2 linked regions of the Cystobacter fuscus genome follow. The protein of the gene in region 2 binds, or shares a complex with, the protein of the main gene of each other region. Links are inferred from orthologs where the notes say so. Each region holds a gene or a part of one and is shown on either strand. Other genes may lie near its edges.

Region 1 (5,257 bases), 190 kb from region 2 along the record:
ACATGCTCATCACGTCGTCGATCTGATCCGACGACACGATGTCCGCGGGCAGGGCGTCATTGACCTCGTCGTAGGTGAGGAAGCCCTTCTCGCGGCCAGCGGCCAGGAGGTCCTTGACCTCCTTGCGGTCGGCGATGGGCTCCTCGTCCACCTCGTCCTCGACGGCGTCGGGGTCCACCTCGACGGCGGCGGCGGCTTCTTCAGCGGCCTCCTCGGGGTCGACGTCGCCGTCGTCCACCTGGGTGACGGCCTTGCGCTTCTTGAGCGTCTCGGTGGCCTTCTCGGCCGCGGCGGCCTTCTCGGTCTTCTCGCTCTTGTCGGCCTTCTTCGCCTGGACCGCGGGCGTGGCGCTGGCGTCCGCCTCCTGAGCCGAGGCCTCCTCGGGAGACTTCTTCTTCTTGCGGATCTCCGGGGCCACCTTCTTCTTGGGCTTGACGGCCACCTTCGAGGAGGGTTTCTGCGTCGGCATTCGGGTACTTCTCCTTAGAAAAACAGGGCCTTGGCCTGGAGCGAACCGGGCGATCTATCGCAAAGTGAAGGATTCTTACAAACGCGAAGTCAAACCGGTTGCATTGGGGACTTTGTTCCCGCAGGAAGGTGGGTTTCCTCCTCCACCCGTTTCTTGAGGGCCAGCAGCTCCATGCGCTGGGCGAAGAGCTGTTTGGCCTCCTCGGACAGGTCCATGGCGCCGGCGGTCTGGGCCGTCACGCGGCCGATGTAGTCCAGCTGGAGCTTGATCCGGCGCAGCATGATGGAGCGGCACACCTGGAGGAAGTAGTGCTCTAGGGCGGACCCCTGCAGGGAGGCGAGCTGGCGCATGGCGGCTTCCACGGCCCGTTTCACGAGATCGGGGGCCTCGAACAGGGCGTCCTCGGCCCCATGGCCAGAGGTAGCGTGGGCGAGGACCAGCCGCAACCCGGAGTGGGACAGCTCGTCATGGACGCGGAAGGTGTCGCGGGCGATGAGCCGGGGCTCGCGCAGGATGGTGGCGACGTAGAGCGCCTCCAGGGAGTCCGGGGGTTTGACGGGAGGGGGAGCCCGGCCCGGGGGCGACGGGGCCCGGCCGGGAGCAGGGCCCGGGCGGCCGGAGGGACCCGCCCGGGGCGCCGGGGTGGGGGGCGGGGGAGGCGCCTTGGAGCGCAGCGCGGACTCCAGCTCGGCGGCGGGCAGACCGCACCAGGCGCTCAGCGCGGCGAAGAAGGCCGAGCGCACCAGCCCCACCGGGAGCTGCGCCGACACGGGCTTGAGCCGCTCGAGCGCGGCCATCTTCTCCTCGAAGCTGGCCTCCTTGCCCTGGGGCAGGACGGTGGAGAAGACGTGGGCGGTGAGGGGGCGGGCCTCGGTGAGCAGCCGCTCCAGGCCGGCGGTGCCCTCGCGGCGGATGAAGGTGTCGGGGTCGTCCCCCGTGGGCAGCAGGGCCACCTTGGCGGCGGCTCCCGCGGCGAGCAGGGGGCCGGCCAGGCGCTCTACCGCCGCCAGACCCGCCTGGTCGCCGTCCAGCAGGAGGAAGAGCTCCCGGGCCTCGGCGCGGCCGAGCGCCTTGAGGTGCCCCGGGGTGAGGGCGGTGGAGCAGAGCGCCACCGTGTGCTTCACCCCTTCCTGGTGCAGGGCGATGCAGTCGAAGTAGCCCTCCACGAGCACGGCGGCCTTGCGGCGGCGGATCTCATCGCGCGCCTGATCCATGCCGAAGAGCGTCTCACTCTTGTTGTAGAGCCGGGACTCGCGGGAGTTGAGGTACTTGGGGCCCTCGTCCGAGCCCACCAGCCGGGCGCCGAAGGCGATGGGGCGGCCCTCGGGGGCGCGGATGGGGATGATGAGGCGGCCGCGGAAGAAGTCGTAGTAGCCCTCGCCCTTCTGGCGCCGGTTGACGAGCCCCGCGTTCAGGCCCCACTCCACCATGCCCGCCTGGGTGAGCTTGTCCGCGAGCGACGACCACGAGTCCGGCGCCCAGCCGAGGCCGAACGCCCGGGCCGTCTCCTCGGAGATGTCGCGGCTGGCGAGGTAGTCGCGCGCCCGGCGTCCTTCCTCCTCCCACAGGAGCGCCCGGAAGTGCTCGGCGGCCAGGTCCGTGGCCTCCTTGAGCTGCTGCCGTTCCCGGGCGGCGGGGTCCTGTGCGGCCTCCAGGTCCACGCCCACCTCGCGCGCCAGGTCGCGGATGGCGTCGATGAACGTCTTGCCCAGGTAGCGCTGGACGAAGGCCACGGCGTCGCCGCTGGCCCGGCACCCGTGGCAGAAGTAGAAGCGCTTCTCCGGGATGACGTAGAAGGAGGGGGTCTTCTCCTGGTGGAAGGGGCAGCGGCCCTTGTACTCGCGCCCGGCCTTCTTCAGCTCCACGTAGCGCGAGACGAGGCTCACCAGATCCACCCGCTCGAGGACTTCCTGAATCTTGTGCTCGGGGATCACGAGATCCACCTCTTGCGGCCGGGATGCGCGGGCCGCCATGGTCCGCGCGCCGACGCCCGCGGACGAGTATGGGAAGCCCCCCTGACACCCGGGCGGCCCACCACCGGAGGGCCACCGGCGCGCGTCCGGCTGGAATGCGAGATGAGGACGAGGAGGGGCATGTCGGCGCGTCACGTGCCGCCCCTCGATGGAGGCGGATCGCGACGGGGACTACCCTTAATGGCCGATCAGGGGCCGGGCAAAAAATCGCCCGGCGCCGAGCTCGAGGCCTGGGTGCTCAGGACAACTTGGACAGCTGGCTCTTCACTTCCTCGGAGATGGCGCGGCCCTCGGCGCGGCCCTGGAGCTTGGGGGTGAGCAGCTTCATCACCGCGCCCATGTCCTTGGCGCTCTTGGCGCCCGCCTCGGAGATGGCGGCCTGGACCGCGGCGCGCAGCTCGTCCGGGGTGAGTTGCTGGGGCAGGTACTTCTGCAGGATGACGATCTCCTGCTCCTCCTTCTCGGCCAGGTCGGCGCGGCCACCGGCCTTGAACTGCTCGATGGAGTCGCGGCGCTGCTTGATGAGGGTGCCGATCACCTGGAGGATGCCCGCCTCGTCGAGCGGACTGGTGGCTCCGGGCTCCACTTCCTTGTACTTGACGGCGCTCTTGATCATCCGAATGACGCTGGTCGCGGACTCATTCTTCGACCGCATCGCGTCCTTGAGGTCGGCGTCGAGGCGCTCTCTGACGGTGGCCATACAGGTCTCCAGGCGTGTGGGGGAGGGTGCTGAAAAGACGGAAGCCAGGGCGCGTATCTGACGCGAGCCCTGGCTCCCGGTGGTGCGGCTAGTACGTCTTGCGCGCCTTCTTCACCGCGCGCTTCTTGGCCGCGAGAGCCTTCTTCTTCCGCTTCACGGAAGGCTTCTCGTAGTGCTCGCGCTTGCGGATCTCGGAGAGAATTCCAGCCTTCTCGGTGGCCTTCTTGAAGCGCTTGAGAGCGCTCTCGATGGACTCGCCGTCCTTGACTCGAATGCCGGGCATATCGTCACCTCCTTCCGGATGCGTTGAGGGTGGGGGGGCGCCGATATGACGCAGCGGCGGTGAAAACGCAAGGACGCCCTCGGAAAAGGATGGGGCGGCTGCGCTAGAGTGCACCCCCCGTGACTGCCTCCCTCCTGCTGCTGCTCCTTCTGTCGGCCGGTCAGCCTGGTTCCCAGGGGGCGACAGGGTGCTGGACGGCCTGCCAGCGCCACGTGCAGGACCCCGCCTTGCGCGCCCGCGTCTGCCGCACCTGCCTCACCTCGGGCCGCGCCGAGGGCTGGCTCCTGGAGCTGGCCGAGAAGTCCGATCCCGCTTCCCTGGCGGCGTTGCGCTCGGCGCTGGGAGACCCGAACTGGCGGGTGCGCTGGGGGGCGGTGCGCGCCCAGGCGAAGCAGCAGGGCGTCCTCGATCGGCGGATGCTCGCCGACTGGGTGAGCGACATCCCCGCCCGGGACGAGGTGGTCGCGTGTGTCACGGCCGCCCGAGCCGCCGCCGCCGCGGGTGCTTCCTCGGCCTCCTTCTTGAAGGACGCGGGCGCGCGGGGACCCGCGGCCGCCGCCCGTGTCTGGGAGAAGCGTGACGCGGTGCGGCGCGACCTGGAGGTGGAGGTGTACGCCGAGGACGCGGCGCTCCGGGGCGAGGCGCTGCTGCACCTGGCCACCTTCCTCGGCCGGACACCCGCCCGGGTGGTGCTGGAGGCCATGGCCCAGCGTCCCGAGTCCGCCGATGCCGCCCCCGCCTCCGCGCTGCTCTGGGTGGCGGACAAGCAGAACACCTCCGTGGGCCGCCTGCTCCTGCTGGAGGCCAGGCAGTCCTCGGATCAGGTCCTCATCAATCGCCTCTTCGCCGTGTACTCCCAGGAACTGGAGGCATTGCAGAAGGGCCTGGTGGCGCAGGACGTCGCCTCGCGGCGCACCACCGTGCAGTCCCTGCGGCTCTATGGCCCCCTGGCGCGGCGTGAGCTGGAGCGGGCCCTGGGGGACGAGGACTCGGGCATCCGTCAGATCGCGGCGCGGGCCCTCGCCCAGTCCGAGGGCCTGTCACTCACGGAGGCCGCGGGCCGGTGGCTGCGGACGGCTGACTCCGAGCCCGCCACCCGGCGCGCCTGGTGGGAGGTGGTCGCGGCGGACAAGAGGTGTGACTCCTTCCTCCTGGAGATGGCGCGGGACACCCGGCTTTCCCCCGTCACGCGCGGCGAGGCGGTGGCGAGGCTGTCCGAGTGCGAGAAGCTCGCCAGGCGCCACTTCGAGGAGGTGTCTACCTTCCTCACGGACGCGCAGCCCCAGGTGCGCGCGGGCGCGGTGCGGGCACTCGCCCAGCCGCGCTCGGCGCTGGGGGATGGCGCCGTCGCCGCCGCGCTCGAGGATGCCGCGCCGGAGGTGGTGGTCGCGGCCCTCTTCGTGGTGGGCCAGCACCGCCAGAAGGAGCGCGCCGAGGACGTGGTGGCCCTGCTGGACGCCGCGTCCCCGGAGGTGCGGCAAGCCGCCATCGAGGCCCTGGAGCGCCTGGGCCGCGCGCAGGATGTGAAGCCCCTGGCCCTCGTGCTCCGGGAGGACCGCGTGGCCGCGGTGCGTGTGGCCGCGGCTCAGGCCCTGGGGGTCCTGGGGGGTCCGTTCGCCGCCTCCGCGCTCAGTCAGGCCCTGTCCAAGGATCCCGACTCCCACGTCCAGCACGTGGCGCGGCGGGGCCTGGCGCGGCTCGGCTTCAACCCTCCCTAGCGCGGGGAGCGCCAGCCTCCTCGTTCCCCTTGCCGCCATCGAGGACCTGTCTGTAGGGTGCCGTGTCTGGAGAGGTGAGCATGAAGATGACACGAGCCATCATCGTCGAGCCGC
Region 2 (7,523 bases):
CTTGCGCAGGCCCTCGCGCTCGATCTCCAGCTGGGTCATCTTGCGGCGGATGTCGTCGATCTCCGTGGGCATGGAGTCGATCTCGATGCGCAGGCGGCTGCACGCCTCGTCCACGAGATCGATGGCCTTGTCGGGCAGGAAGCGGTCGGAGATGTAGCGGTTGGACAGCGTCGCCGCCGCCACGAGGGCCGAGTCCTGGATGCGCACGCCGTGGTGCACCTCGTAGCGCTCCTTGAGGCCACGCAGGATGCTGATGGTGTCGTGCACCGTGGGCTCGCCCACCATCACCGGCTGGAAGCGCCGCTCGAGCGCCGCGTCCTTTTCGATGTGCTTGCGGTACTCGTCGAGCGTGGTGGCGCCCAGGCAGTGCAGCTCACCGCGCGCGAGCGCCGGCTTGAGCATGTTGCCCGCGTCCATGGAGCCCTCGGCCTTGCCGGCGCCCACCAGGGTGTGCAGCTCGTCGATGAAGAGGATGATCTCCCCGGCCGAGTCGGCCACTTCCTTGAGCACCGCCTTGAGGCGCTCCTCGAACTCACCGCGGAACTTGGCGCCGGCCACCATGCTGCCCAGGTCCAGCGTCACCAGCCGCTTGTTCTTGAGTCCCTCGGGCACGTCGCCGTCGACGATGCGCCGCGCGAGCCCCTCGGCGATGGCCGTCTTGCCCACGCCCGGCTCGCCGATGAGCACCGGGTTGTTCTTCGTGCGCCGGCTGAGCACCTGGATGCAGCGGCGGATCTCCTCGTCGCGGCCGATGACGGGATCCAGCTTCCCGGAGCGGGCCGCCTCCGTCAGATCGCGCCCGTACTTCTCCAGCGCCTGGTAGGTGGACTCGGCGTCCTGGCTCGTCACCCGGGCCGAACCGCGCACCTCCTTGATGCTGGACAGGACGCGCTCGCGCGTCACCCCGGAGGACTTGAGCACCTCGCCCACGTTCCCCTTGTCCTGCGTGAGGGCGAGCAGCAGGTGCTCGCTGGAGACGAAGTCATCCTTGAGGGACTTCGCCTCGTCCTCCGCCTTGTCGAAAACCTTGGCCAGGCGCTGGCGCACCACCGCGCTCTCGCCTCCCTGCATGCGGGGCAGCTTCTGGAGCGCCTCGCCCAGCCGGGACGCGAAGAGCTTCACGTCCACGCCGATCTTGCGCAGCAGGGGCTCGACGATGCCGTCCTTCTGTTCGAGCAACGCCGCCGCGAGATGCTCCGGCTCGTAGTCCGGGTTGTCGGCACGCCGGGCCAGAGACTGACCTTCCTGGATGGCCTCCTGGGCCTTCACCGTATACTTGTCGAGTCGCATGTCTTCAACGTAAGGGCCGTGACCCCCTTGGCAAGGAACGCCTGTCCGTCCTCCTTTCACGCCTCGTGGGGGTTTTTCAGGGATTTTCTGACTCTCCGGGAGTTGCCTTCCCCACCCGGTCCAGGTATATGCCCGCCCGAACACCCTGGGGGGCACCCACTGGAATCGCACGGCGGTTACCTCATTCGAGTCGAGTCGCTGGGCAGCCTGCCGTTGAAGGCGCTCGCCCAGCAGGCGCTCGTCGAGGACGGCGCCCCGGCGGACACGGTGCTCTCCCTGTCCGTCTATCCGCGGCGGAAGATCGTCCGTCTGGCCCTGGACTCGGCCCTCACGGCGGGACGCCGGGGGGCCCACTGGTACAGCACCCACCACGCGCTCGCCCGAGCCCTCTCACGCGCCACCGGCGTCACCGTGCACACCTACGTGTACGATCCCCAGGAGTACGAGGAAGTGCTCGCCTTTGGCCGGGGGCAACATGTGGGCGGGGAGCGGCTGTTCTACGACACGGTGGATCTTCCCGAGAGCGTGGACGGGGAGTTCGACGACGCGGCGTTCGCGCGGATGCAGGCGCGCTGGCCGCTGGGGCACCTGGCGTGGGTCTTCGGGGTGGAGCGGGAGCTGTTGCTGCAACTGCACCAGATGAATCCGACGCGGTTGAGCCTCCAGGACTCGGGGCCGGAGTTGTCCCTGGAGCACCTGCTGCACGGCATCGCCGCCTGAGCGCGCCGCCCGAGGGCTAGTCCTCTTTGGCGAGGCGCCCGTCGAGCAGGCTGATGGCCTGACGCACCCGCTCACTCTGGAAGTACTGGCCGAGCACGGCGAAGGAGCCGGCGATGAGGGCCGTGAAGCCAATGGTGGTGGCGGGCAGCAGCCAGGCCATGACTTCCAGGGGCGCGGCGCTGGAGCCCTGGAACTCGGGGAGCGTTTTCAGGGCGTCGGCGATGATGGGGCCCATGTGCCGGGCGACCACGGCGCCCTGGGCACCGTCGATGGTGCGCAGCAGGGCGGCGGCGATGGTGGAGCCCGCGAGCATCCGGCGCATCCGCTCCAGGGGGAGCCCGTCGGGCCGCAGCAGCCGGCCGGCGGACACGAAGGCGAGCGAGCACACCACGGAGAGGGCGCCGAGGAAGAGCGCGCGCGACTCGCGCAGCGACTGGAGCGCGGAGAGTTGCGCCTTGGCGATGCGGGCGTCGAGCACCGGGTCTCCCACGAGGGAGAAGTGGGCGGCGTTCCGGGTGTCCTCGAGCTGGCTGAGCCCCAGGCACTCGCTCAGGGCGAAGAAGCCCGTGAAGGCGGAGAGCACGAGACAGACGAAGGCCGCGAAGCGCAGGCCTCGCGGCAGGGGGCTCTTCTGGGGGGAGGGTGCGGCGGGGGGCGTCACCGTTTGTTCGCCTCCACGAAGCGCAGGCGCAGGTCGGCGAGGAGGTTGTCGAAGAGCTGCTTTTCCTCGCCCGTGAGGTTGCCGCGGGTCTTCTCCTGCAGCATCCCCAGCAGATCCAGGCTCTGGCGCGCGAGCACCAGGTCCCGCTCGGCCTTGCCCGTCTCCGGGTTGGGGGCCTCGCCCAGGTGGATGAGGGCGCTGGACGCGAGGCCGATGAGGAAGGTGCTGAAGGTGATGGGGGCCTCGGGCGCGCCCGGCTTCGGCTCGCCCCGCATCACGAAGGTCTCTCCGCGCTTCTCATCGCTCATGGGCTCACTCGTTGGCTTCGGCGTCCTCGTCGCCCTCGTCCTCGTCGCCCTCGTCCTCGTCCTCGTCGTCCTCGAAGTCGTCGTCGAGGTCCTCGTCCTGCATCAACGTTTCCACGGGCACGGACTTCTCGGCCACGTCCGGCAGGCCCTCGATGTGGCGCTTGTACGACGCCTCGTCCAGCTGACCGCTGCGCAGGTAGCGCTCGACCGTGCGCTTGTCGAGGTGCTTGGGGTCCATCGCGTCTGCCATGCTCAACTCCTCGGAATCTCTTGGAAAAGGGCGCGCCACCTTATAGCAGGGCTCCCCCCTGTCAACGCCGCTCAACCCCCCGCCCCTCCCGAGCCGATGAACGCCCCCCTTCCTCCCCGACTTCCACGAGATCCGTCCCTCCCGGGTGACGACGCGCAGCGGGTATGCGCGCCGGCGCGGCGGTCAGGCGCTGCCTTTGACAGGGGCACCCAGGGGACTAGCCTCGACGCGAGAGGCGTATGATTCATAAAACCCATGGTCAGGCTCCGCGCCGGCCCAATATCGGCATCACCCCGGACTTCAGCGCGAGCCGGCCGGATTCGGCCTTCCCCAGCTACGAGCTGAGGGCGGCCTACCCCGAGGCGGTGCTGCGCGCGGGGGGGCTGCCCCTGGTGTTGCCGTACTCGGACGACGCGGCGTGCGTGGAGGCCTACCTGGACCGCATCTCCGGGCTGATGGTCACCGGAGGCGCCTTCGACATTCCCCCGGACGCCTATGGCGAGACGGCGCGCGAGGGCCTGGGGCCGATGAAGCCGCCGCGCACGGCGTTCGAGACGGCGCTGATGCGCGGGGCCCTCAAGCGCAACATGCCGGTGCTGGGCATCTGCGGGGGCATGCAGCTGCTCAACGTGGTGCTGGGCGGCACGCTGTTCCAGGACATCGGCCTCGAGGTGCCCGGCGCGAATTCGCACCAGCAGACGCATGACCGCACCCAGCCGCAGCACCCCGTGGAGGTGCGCGATGGCACGCACCTGTCGGAGGCGCTCGGCCGGGGTCAGCTCATGGTGAACTCCACCCATCATCAGGCGGTGTCGAAGCTGGGCGAGCAGGTGGTGGTGAGCGCGACGGCGCCCGATGGGGTGGTGGAAGCCATCGAGTCGCCGCAGCACGTCTTCGCGCTGGGTGTGCAGTGGCACCCGGAGCTGATGCTCCAGACGATTCCCCTGAGCATGGGCATCTTCCGGTTGCTGGTGCAGAAGTCGCGCGAGCACCGCCGCTGAGCGCGCCGCTCACCGTGCTGTCAGACCTGCATGGCAGACATGCGGGGCCGAGCATGGTGAGAGGACATGGCCCCGAAAGAACAACGCCTGCGCGAGCTGCTCCAACTGCCGCCCGCCGACGCCGTTGCCCCCGTGTATGCCTCCTGGCCCGATGAGTACTGGGACGAGAGCTTCATGCGCCTGGGGCGCGGGTATGTGTTCGAGCCCGACGCGGGCGAGTTCCCCGTCGATCATTCACGCTTGATGGAGGAGCTGCTGCCGCTCGTCTCGCCGTGGCTGGCCGGGGCCCGGTTCTCCCAGGTGCTGCCGGGCCAGGGAGACCTGGCGGGGGAGGGGTGGGGGCCGTACTTCGGGGAGGAGGACCGGGAGGGCAGGGGCGTGGCGTACCGCTACACGCTGCGCCTCACCCATGGGGGGCGCCGCTACGGCGTCACGTTCCACGACAGCTCCGAGTTCTACAACCTCAACGCCGTGCTGGCCCTGTTGAACGCGGCGCTGGAGACGTGTGGCACGCCCCTGCGGCTGTTCGGCCTGGGCAACGTGGTCCTCCTGGGGCCGCTCGGGGGCCTGCAGCAGGCCATCCGCGAGGGCTTCATTCCCGGCTTCGAGGGCGAGGGCATCTACGAGGAGTGGGAACTGGAGGCCATCGACGCCTGGTGTGAGTCCGGAGACACGCCTGAGTCCCTGGCCCGACAACTCGAGAAGGGGCTGCGGCGGGTCCAGCTCCTGCTCGTGGTCTGAGCCCCCGTGGGCCCACCACGCCGCGCACGCCGTGGCGAAGGCGGCGCCGCTGGACGCCTCGGCCCGTCTTCACTCCATGCGCGCCCGGCTCTCGAAGCGCGTGTACTCGGCGAGGAAGACGAGATCGATGTCCCCGATGGGACCGTTGCGCTGCTTGGCGATGACGAGCTGCACGGGGATGGCGCTGCTCGTGCGCACCTCGCCTCCGCCCTCGCCCTCGCCCTGATCCTCGCGGTGGATGAACATCACCACGTCCGCGTCCTGCTCGATGGCGCCCGACTCGCGCAGGTCCGAGAGCATGGGCTTGCCGCCCTTGCGCTCCTCCACCTTACGGCTGAGCTGGCTGAGCGCGATGATGGGCACCTCCAGCTCCTTGGAGAGCTGCTTGAGCGAGCGGGAGATCTCCGAGATTTCCAGCTGGCGGCTCTCCACCTTGCCCTTCTGGTGCATGAGCTGGAGGTAGTCGATGATGATGAGCGACAGCCGGGGATCCCTCTGCTTGAGCCGCCGCGCCTTGGCGCGCAGATCGAACGGGGACAGGCCACCCGAGTCGTCGATGTAGAGCGGGGCGTTGTAGAGCTTGCCCGCCATCTCCTGGAACTTCTCCTCGTCGTGGGGCGTGAGCCGGCCGCCGCGCAGCTTCTTCATGTCCACGCGCGCGCACGAGGCGAGCAGACGCATGAGGAGCTGATCCGCGGGCATTTCCAGGCTGAAGATGGCCGCCGCCCTGGCCTCCTCCTGGAGCGCCACGTGGGTGGCGATGTTCATCGCGAAGGACGTCTTGCCCACGCCGGGGCGCGCTGCGAGGATGATGAGCTCGCCGGGGTGCAGGCCCGTGAGCTGGTTGTCCAGATCGACGTAGCCCGTGGACAGGCCGGTGATGCCCGTCGTCGCGGTCTTCATCTTGTCGAGCAAGTCGAGCGTGTGCTCCATCAGCTCGCTCACGGGCCGCAGGTCGCCCTCGCGCTTCTTCTCCGCCAGGAGGAACACCTTGCGCTCGGCCTCGTCGAGCAGCACCTCCAGCTCGCCCGTCTCCTGGCTGGCCAGCTCCTGGATCTCCCGGCCCACGCCCGCCAGGCGCCGCCGGATGGCCTGATCCTTGACGATCTGTGCGTACTGGATGGCGTTGCCCGGCACGGGCACCACCTGGTCCAGGCTCATCAGGTACGCGGGGCCGCCCACCGCGGCGAGCTGGCCGAGCACCTTGAGTTCCTCGGCCAGGGTGAGGTGATCCACCTGGCGGCTGGAGCCATCCAGCTTGATCATCGCGGCGAAGATCTGGGCGTGCGCGGGACTGGCGAAGTCGTCCGTGCTCACCACCTCCGCGAGGCTGGCGAAGATGCTGTTGTCCGCGAGCACGGCGCCCAGCACCGCGCGCTCGGCGGCCAGATCCTCGTGGCCCCGCCGCGTTCCCGTCCGAATGTCGAGGATGTTGTCCATGTTGTCCGGCCAGTCTCCGCGCTACAGACGTGTGGCGCAACCCTGGCAGCCACCCCTGACACGTGCCCGGGTGCCCGCTCCCGAAAAAGCGGAGGGCCGCCCGGGAGTGAACCCGGACGGCCCTCGGTGCTTCACGCGATGTCAGGGGGGGCTTTACGCCTCCGCCTGGACCTCGACCTTGATCTTCGCCGTCACCTCGCGGTGCAGGCGCAGCTCCACCTCGTACTGACCGGTGGCCTTGATGGGCTCGGCCAGGTGCAGCTGGCGGCGGTCCACCGTCTGGCCCTGGGCGGCGAGCGCCTCGGCGATGTCCAGCACGGTGACGGAGCCGTACAGCTTGTCCTGCTCACCCACCTTGCGGCGGATGGTGACCTTCACCGAGCCGAGCTTCTTGGCCTGCTCCTCTGCGGCGCCCTTGAGCTTGACGTTGCGCGCCGCGATGACCGCGCGCTCGTGCTCGAGCTGACGCACGTTCTGCTCGGTGGCGAGCACCGCCATCTTGCGCGGCAGCAGGTAGTTCCGGCCGAAGCCGTCCTTCACCGTCACGAGCTCACCGGACTTGCCCAGGTTCGCGACGTCCTCACGAAGAATGACCTTCATTGAATGTCTCCGTTGGTGCGGGCGAGGGGACTAGCCGACCATCGCGTTGTAGGGGAGCAACGCCAGGCCACGAGCGCGCTTGATGGCCGTGGCCACCTCGCGCTGGTGCTTGGCGCAGTTGCCGGAGATGCGGCGGGGGATGATCTTGCCGCGCTCGGTGACGAAGTACTTCAGCGTCGCCTGATCCTTGAAGTCCACCTGGGCGTTCTTCTCGGCGCAGAAGCGGCACACCTTCTTGCGGCCAAAGCCGCGGCCACCGCCACGCTTCTCGTCATCGCCCCCGGCGCCACCACCCCGGCCGCCGCCGTCCCGATCCCTGTCCCGATCCCGGTCGCCACCACCGCGGGACGCATTCCTGTCGCTGTTGCCAATCATTGAGCGTTCTCTCTTCTCTGGTAGGGGTCCGTGGAGGACCAAGGGGCTCACGCCTCCTCGGTGCTCTCCTCCTCAGCCTCGCCCGCATCCTCGACCACGCCGCGATCCTGCGCGGGGGCCACGCCCGGACGGGTCTC

What was found.
Region 1: the proteins of dnaB (region 2) and dnaG are in contact, whole or in part, in a crystal structure (PDB 2R6A), measured with the Geobacillus stearothermophilus proteins. The link is inferred for Cystobacter fuscus from one-to-one orthologs. Residues at the interface, in WP_033016901.1 of Geobacillus stearothermophilus: Ser13, Glu15, Ala16, Gln18, Glu91, Leu92, Asp94, Ala95, Val96, Pro97, Thr98, Ala99, Ala100, Asn101, Tyr104, Tyr105, Ile108; in WP_049624496.1 of Geobacillus stearothermophilus: Lys456, Leu457, Leu458, Pro459, Ala460, Asn463, Ala464, Leu467, Leu535, Leu536, Ile537, Ala538, Gln544, Glu545, Asp548, Tyr549, His552.

What each region holds. Positions count from the first base shown.
Region 1 is NZ_CP022098.1:8,855,750-8,861,006, reverse strand. Bases 1-2,948 are described here. They hold dnaG (DNA primase), read right to left. Parts: upstream 2,443-2,948; coding sequence 559-2,442; downstream 1-558. Other genes in these bases: CYFUS_RS35720 (GatB/YqeY domain-containing protein), read right to left, coding at 2,681-2,948; rpoD (RNA polymerase sigma factor RpoD), read right to left, coding at 1-469. In the rest of the region: more of CYFUS_RS35720, read right to left, coding at 2,949-3,142; rpsU (30S ribosomal protein S21), read right to left, coding at 3,231-3,425; CYFUS_RS35710 (HEAT repeat domain-containing protein), read left to right, coding at 3,545-5,143; CYFUS_RS35705 (GGDEF domain-containing protein), read left to right, coding at 5,224-5,257. UniProt on the Escherichia coli protein: RNA polymerase that catalyzes the synthesis of short RNA molecules used as primers for DNA polymerase during DNA replication.
Region 2 is NZ_CP022098.1:8,662,871-8,670,393, reverse strand. Bases 4,227-7,130 are described here. They hold dnaB (replicative DNA helicase), read right to left. Parts: upstream 6,412-7,130; coding sequence 5,041-6,411; downstream 4,227-5,040. Other genes in these bases: rpsR (30S ribosomal protein S18), read right to left, coding at 7,042-7,130; rplI (50S ribosomal protein L9), read right to left, coding at 6,565-7,011; CYFUS_RS34900 (hypothetical protein), read left to right, coding at 4,297-4,971; CYFUS_RS34905 (gamma-glutamyl-gamma-aminobutyrate hydrolase family protein), read left to right, coding at 4,227-4,230. In the rest of the region: ATP-dependent chaperone ClpB, read right to left, coding at 1-1,290; CYFUS_RS34925 (hypothetical protein), read left to right, coding at 1,504-2,010; CYFUS_RS34920 (hypothetical protein), read right to left, coding at 2,027-2,671; CYFUS_RS34915 (DUF1844 domain-containing protein), read right to left, coding at 2,668-2,979; CYFUS_RS34910 (hypothetical protein), read right to left, coding at 2,984-3,229; more of CYFUS_RS34905, read left to right, coding at 3,469-4,226; more of rpsR, read right to left, coding at 7,131-7,386; rpsF (30S ribosomal protein S6), read right to left, coding at 7,434-7,523. UniProt on the Escherichia coli protein: The main replicative DNA helicase, it participates in initiation and elongation during chromosome replication. Travels ahead of the DNA replisome, separating dsDNA into templates for DNA synthesis.